One region of the Klebsiella terrigena genome, then DNA from elsewhere that is predicted to be linked to it. Evidence: predicted binding sites of a transcription regulator. Region 1 holds the regulator's gene; the other holds the start of a gene.
What was found. The regulator PhoB, encoded in region 1, activates phosphate uptake and scavenging genes when phosphate is short. The targets are predictions, from matches to a motif close to CTGTCATAAAACTGNCNNAT.
Positions count from the first base shown of each region.

Region 1 (3,421 bases):
TAGCGTATATGCTCGCAGCCGCCGACGATCTGCGCCCGGTGGATATGGCCCAGCGCGATATAGTCGACGGGAGGAAAACGGCTGGCCGGGAAGGCATCGAGGGTGCCGATGTAGATTTCGCGCACCGCGTCGCTTTTGCTGGCGCCGACGGTGGTCAGGTGGCCGCTGGCGATAATCGGCAGCGGCCGGTCGCCGCGCAGGTCGCAGGCCTGCCGGTACTGCTGCTGATAGTAGTCGCTGATGGCGGTGAGCAGCAGCTGCTGCTTTTCACCGCTGGAGTGTCCGGCCTGGCTGGTGACCAGCTCGCGCGGGCGCAGGAAGGGGACCGGGCAGAATATCGCCCCCGGCGAGCCGTCGCGCAGCGGCAGAACGAAGGGGGCATGGCCGGCGTTCGCCACGACCGTGGTTTTTAAAAAGGCCAGGATGTCGCGCGATTCATTCAGCGTGGCAACCGAATCATGGTTGCCCGCCAGCACCACCAGCCGACAGCCGGTTTGCTGGAGCTGAACCACGAAGTGGTTATAGAGCTCGCGGGCGTAGCTCGGCGGCGAGCCGGTATCAAAGATATCGCCGGCGACAATAATGGCATCGACCTCGTGAGCCTGCGCGCTGGCCAGCAGCCAGTCGAGAAAGGCCGCATGCTCAGCGGCGCGGCTTTTGCTGTAAAAGTTTTGCCCGAGATGCCAGTCAGAGGTGTGAATGATGCGCATAAATATTCCGTTGCCTAAGAGCGTTGCCGCCATTATACCATCGACGCAGGGGGAGTTAAGTGCGTGTCATAATTCAAAATCCTCGATCGTCAGGCGACCATTTTTTTCATAAATCTGTCACAAAACTGACGCATAATGGCGCCGCACTCTATACTGATGGCTAAAAAATACAGGGTAAATAATGGCGAGAAGAATTCTGGTCGTTGAAGATGAAGCTCCAATCCGCGAAATGGTCTGCTTTGTTCTGGAACAAAACGGCTTTCAGCCCGTCGAGGCGGAAGATTTTGACAGCGCGGTGAACCAGCTCAATGAACCCTGGCCCGATCTGATTCTCCTTGACTGGATGCTGCCGGGTGGTTCGGGCCTGCAGTTTATTAAGCAGCTTAAGCGTGAGGCGATGACCCGCGATATTCCGGTGGTGATGCTGACCGCTCGCGGTGAAGAGGAAGATCGCGTTCGCGGCCTCGAGACCGGCGCCGACGATTACATCACCAAGCCTTTCTCGCCGAAAGAGCTGGTGGCGCGAATCAAAGCCGTGATGCGGCGCATTTCCCCGATGGCGGTGGAAGAGGTGATTGAAATGCAGGGGCTGAGCCTCGATCCCTCCTCCCATCGCGTGATGACCGGCGAAAACCCGCTGGACATGGGACCGACCGAGTTTAAGTTATTACACTTCTTTATGACCCATCCGGAACGCGTATACAGCCGCGAGCAGCTGCTGAATCACGTCTGGGGAACCAACGTGTATGTAGAAGACCGAACGGTAGACGTGCATATTCGCCGTCTGCGTAAAGCGCTGGAACACAGTGGCCATGACCGGATGGTACAAACGGTTCGCGGCACGGGATATCGTTTCTCCGCCCGTTTCTGAATGTCGACAGGAGTGTGAACCGTGCTGGAACGGCTGTCATGGAAAAGGCTGGCGCTTGAGCTTTTCTTATCTTGTATCCCGGCCCTGATTCTCGGGGCGCTATTTGGTCATTTGCCGTGGTTCTTACTGGCGGCGGTGACCGGACTTCTTATCTGGCATTTCTGGAATTTATTACGTCTTTCGTGGTGGCTGTGGGTGGACCGCAGCATGACGCCACCGCCGGGGAGCGGCAGCTGGGAACCTCTGCTGTACGGCCTCCACCAGATGCAGATGCGTAATAAAAAACGCCGACGCGAGCTGGGCAGCCTGATCAAACGCTTTCGCAGCGGGGCGGAATCGCTGCCCGACGCGGTGGTGCTGACCACTGAGGAGGGGGCGATCTTCTGGTGTAACGGCCTGGCACAGCAGATCCTCAATCTGCGCTGGCCGGACGACAGCGGACAAAATATCCTTAACCTCCTGCGCTATCCTGAATTTGCCAACTACCTCAAAAGCAAAGATTTCAGCAAACCGCTTAATCTGATCCTTAATAACGCCCGTCATCTGGAAATCCGCGTGATGCCCTACAGCGATAAGCAGATGCTGATGGTGGCGCGCGACGTGACGCAGATGCACCAGCTTGAAGGCGCCAGGCGCAACTTTTTCGCCAACGTTAGCCACGAGCTGCGCACGCCGCTAACGGTGCTGCAGGGGTATCTGGAGATGATGCAGGAGCAGGTGCTGGAAGGGATGACGCGGGAAAAGGCCCTGCATACCATGCGCGAGCAAACTCAGCGTATGGAGGGATTGGTTAAACAGCTGCTGACCCTGTCGCGTATTGAAGCGGCCCCGGTTCTGGCGATGAACGACAAAATTGACGTGCCGATGATGCTGCGGGTTGTCGAGCGTGAGGCGCAAACGCTCAGCCAGAAAAAGCATACCCTGCACTTTGTGGTCGATGAGTCGCTGCAGGTGCTCGGTAACGATGAGCAGCTGCGCAGCGCGATCTCGAATCTGGTGTATAACGCGGTCAACCATACGCCGGAGGGAACGGAAATTACCGTCAGCTGGCAGAAAGCGCCGCACGGCGCGCTGTTTAGCGTTGAGGATAACGGCCCGGGGATCGCGCCCGAGCATATTCCGCGGCTGACCGAGCGCTTCTATCGCGTGGATAAAGCGCGCTCGCGGCAAACCGGGGGCAGCGGCCTGGGGCTGGCTATCGTTAAGCATGCGGTCAACCATCACGACAGCCGGCTGGATATTGAGAGCACGCCCGGTAAAGGAACGCGGTTTAGCTTCCTGCTGCCGGAACGTTTAATTGCCAAAAAAAGCGACTAGGCCCCGCGCTGTCAACATAACTTGTCAATGACCAGCTCCGGCTGGTCATTTTCGTTTGCAGTCAATTTTCAGCTGCGTAATTAACGAACGTCTGCTGCTTTTTTGTTCGCATGATTAGCCACATGTTTTCCTTCATTATGGTTAATAACGCTGGTTGAAATTGTAGACTTAGCATAATCATCTGCTTTTACGATCCCGCCTTGCTTTAAAACGTTATAAGCGTTTAAATTGCGCCCCATGCAGTCGTAGACAGACTGCTTTTGCGTGGTATTTCAAAAAACAATTCTTTCCCACGCCGCTTCGGGAGCATATCTCGCTGAGTTTCCGGCAATAGCCGCTGTATCATCCCTAAGGGAAGGCACGGTATTTTTCCGTTTAACACCACCACATCCACAGGCAGTATGAATTTATGACCCATCAGTTAAAATCTCGCGACATCATAGCGTTGGGCTTTATGACCTTCGCGCTGTTCGTCGGTGCAGGCAACATCATCTTCCCCCCAATGGTTGGTTTACAGGCTGGT
Region 1 is NZ_CP050508.1:4,463,555-4,466,975, reverse strand. It holds gene sbcD (exonuclease subunit SbcD) at 1-710, opposite strand, end outside; gene phoB (phosphate response regulator transcription factor PhoB) at 892-1,581, shown strand; gene phoR (phosphate regulon sensor histidine kinase PhoR) at 1,603-2,898, shown strand; gene brnQ (branched-chain amino acid transporter carrier protein BrnQ) at 3,308-3,421, shown strand, end outside.

Region 2 (3,421 bases), 1.1 Mb from region 1:
GACGTGATGAACCGCTTTGGCCTCACGGCGTGGATGGAGCCGCTCAGTAATATTCGCCCGCTCTCTCCTTCGTTCAACGCCAGCCCCGATCGCCGCAACCTGGGGCTGCTCCCAGCGTACGTCGCGCTGGCGAAAGCCGGTAAATTAACCGCGCATGTCAGCGGGCTGGCGCTGGTGAATATCAACTCTTCGCCGGCGATCGTTGATGATGTCATCGCGCTCAGAGAGCAGTTCTCGCAGGCAGCGGACATTAAGCTGGTGGGGATTAAAATCTTCCAGGATGGCGTGATTGAGTATCCCTCTCAGAGTGCAAAGCTAAGCCAGCCGTATCTTAATCGTCCCGGCTATCGCGGCAGCGAAACGCTGGATAAAGAGAAGTTTTGCCAGCTCATTAGCAAAGCCGATGCTGAAAACCTGATCGCGCATTTTCATGCTATAGGCGACCGGGCGGTGCAGGAGTCGCTGGATGCGGTGGCCTGCGCCCGCAAAGCGAATGGCAATATGAATGTTCTGCACAGCATCACCCATCTTGAAGTGGTGAGCCCGCAAAGCCTTCCTCGTTTTCAGCAGCTTAACGTCGCGGCCTCCATGCAGCTGCTGTGGGCCGGGAAAGATAGCGATGGCGCAACGACCACGCTGCTTGAGGGCAAAGTGGCGCCGTCGTTATTGCAACATCTTTACCCGGCTGGGGATTTGTACCGTCATCATGCGCTGATTGCCGGGGCCAGCGACTGGCCGGTCTCCAGCCCCAATCCGCTGCTGGCAATTTACACCGCGGTTACGCGCACCGCTGAGTCAGGCGTGCTGCCACCGGACAGCGAAAAAATAAGCCGGGCGGCGATGCTGCAGGCCTACACCATAAACGCGGCGAAAGTGATTGGCCGCGAGCGGGAGATAGGGTCTGTTAGCGTTGGAAAAAGCGCGGATCTGGTGCTGTTCGACCGCAACCTTGAGAAGGTCAGCATTGAGGAACTGCGGGATGCCAACGTTTTATGGACGATGTTCGAAGGCCGGCAGGTGTATCGCGCGGACCCGCTTTGAGCGGCGGTTAAACCAGCACAAAGGGCTGCCGAATGGCGGCCTTTTTTGTCGCTCCGCTGGCCGCTTTTTGCGCACGAAATCAAAAAACGCATCGGCACTCTTTTATGACAACAGCCGCGTTTTAGCGCGAAATCAGGCTGTCATAAAAAGAAAATTTTTCCGTAAACTTATCGTCATTATTATGCTTAACAGATTGATTAAAAATGATTTTATTTACCATTATTCTGCGCACAACCGTCTGTCATAAAACTGTAATAAATCGTACATTTTACTGTCACCTCTTTGTCCTATTTTGCTCACCATAGCCTCGAAACAACGATTTACGAATCCAGCAGGAGACATTATGAACGTTATGCGTACCACCGTCGCAACAGTTGTCGCCGCGACCTTATCTATGAGCGCTTTTTCTGCATTTGCAGCAGCAAGTCTGACGGGCGCAGGCGCAACTTTCCCTGCGCCGGTGTATGCCAAATGGGCTGATACTTATCAGAAAGAAACCGGCAATAAAGTGAACTACCAGGGCATCGGCTCTTCCGGTGGTGTAAAACAAATTATTGCCAACACCGTTGATTTCGGTGCTTCTGATGCTCCTCTGGCTGACGACAAGCTGGCTCAGGAAGGTTTGTTCCAGTTCCCAACCGTTATCGGCGGCGTGGTGCTGGCCGTTAACCTGCCAGGCGTGAAGTCCGGCGAGCTGGTGCTGGATGGTAAAACGCTGGGTGACATCTACCTGGGCAAAATTAAGAAGTGGGATGACGAAGCGATTGCCAAACTCAACCCAGGCAAGAAGCTGCCGGCACAGAATATTGCCGTGGTTCGTCGTGCTGATGGCTCCGGTACCTCCTTCGTCTTCACCAGCTACCTGGCGAAAGTGAACGAAGAGTGGAAATCTAAAATCGGCGCGGGCTCTACCGTTAACTGGCCGACCGGTCTGGGCGGTAAAGGTAACGACGGTATCGCCGCTTTCGTTCAGCGTCTGCCGGGTTCTATTGGCTACGTTGAGTACGCCTATGCGAAACAAAACAACCTCGCCTACACCAGGCTGGTGTCTGCCGACGGCAAGCCGGTTAGCCCAACGGAAGATAACTTCGCGAACGCCGCGAAAGGTATCGACTGGAGCAAGTCCTTTGCTCAGGACCTGACTAACCAGAAAGGTGAAAATGCATGGCCGATCACCTCAACCACCTTTATCCTTGTGCACAAGGCTTCCAACAAGCCTGAGCATACGGCTGAAGTGCTGAAGTTCTTCGACTGGGCGTATAAAAACGGCGGTAAAGAAGCTAACGCACTGGATTACGCAACGCTGCCAGAAAACGTGGTTGAGCAGGTTCGCGCTGCATGGAAAACCAACGTGAAGGACAGCAGCGGTAAAGCGCTGTACTAATACTCGCTATACTTCGCGCTGCAGGCTCCGTTGCTGCGGCGCGAATTATTTTGGGTATAGCATTACCTTTGTCTAACAGGTCAGTAATATAGCGGCCTTTCGGACCCGAACTTAAAGAGTAACCTATGGCTGCAACCAAGCCGGCATTCAACCCTCCGGGGAAAAAGGGTGACATAATTTTCGGCGTGCTGGTCAAACTGGCGGCGCTGATTGTGCTATTGATGCTGGGCGGCATCATCGTTTCCCTGATTATCTCTTCGTGGCCAAGCATTCAAAAGTTTGGTTTTTCCTTTTTGTGGACTAAAGAGTGGGATGCGCCGAACGAAGTCTTCGGGGCGCTGGTTCCGATCTACGGTACGCTGGTTACCTCATTTATCGCGCTGCTGATTGCCGTTCCGGTGAGCTTCGGCATTGCGCTGTTCCTAACCGAACTCTCTCCCGCCTGGCTTAAGCGCCCTCTTGGTATTGCGATCGAACTGCTGGCGGCTATTCCGAGTATCGTTTACGGCATGTGGGGCCTGTTTATCTTTGCTCCGCTGTTTGCCACCTACTTCCAGGAGCCGGTTGGCAACATCATGTCGACTATTCCTTTCGTCGGCGCCCTGTTTGCGGGACCGGCGTTTGGTATCGGTATTCTGGCGGCCGGCGTCATTCTGGCCATCATGATCATCCCCTATATCGCCGCCGTTATGCGTGACGTGTTCGAGCAGACGCCGGTGATGATGAAAGAGTCGGCCTACGGCATCGGCTGCACCACCTGGGAGGTTATCTGGCGCATTGTGCTGCCCTTTACCCGCAACGGGGTGATAGGCGGGGTGATGCTCGGTCTGGGGCGCGCGCTGGGGGAAACCATGGCGGTCACCTTTATCATCGGTAACACCTACCAGCTGGATAGCGTTTCGCTGTATATGCCGGGCAACAGTATCACCTCCGCGCTGGCGAATGAGTTTGCCGAAGCCGAGTCCGGCCTGCACGTTGCCGCGCTGATGGAGCTGG
Region 2 is NZ_CP050508.1:5,581,709-5,585,129, forward strand. It holds gene HCK03_RS26130 (amidohydrolase) at 1-1,041, shown strand, start outside; gene pstS (phosphate ABC transporter substrate-binding protein PstS) at 1,385-2,425, shown strand; gene pstC (phosphate ABC transporter permease PstC) at 2,551-3,421, shown strand, end outside.
Region 2: the regulator PhoB is predicted to act here: its motif matches at 1,280-1,299, upstream of pstS (phosphate ABC transporter substrate-binding protein PstS).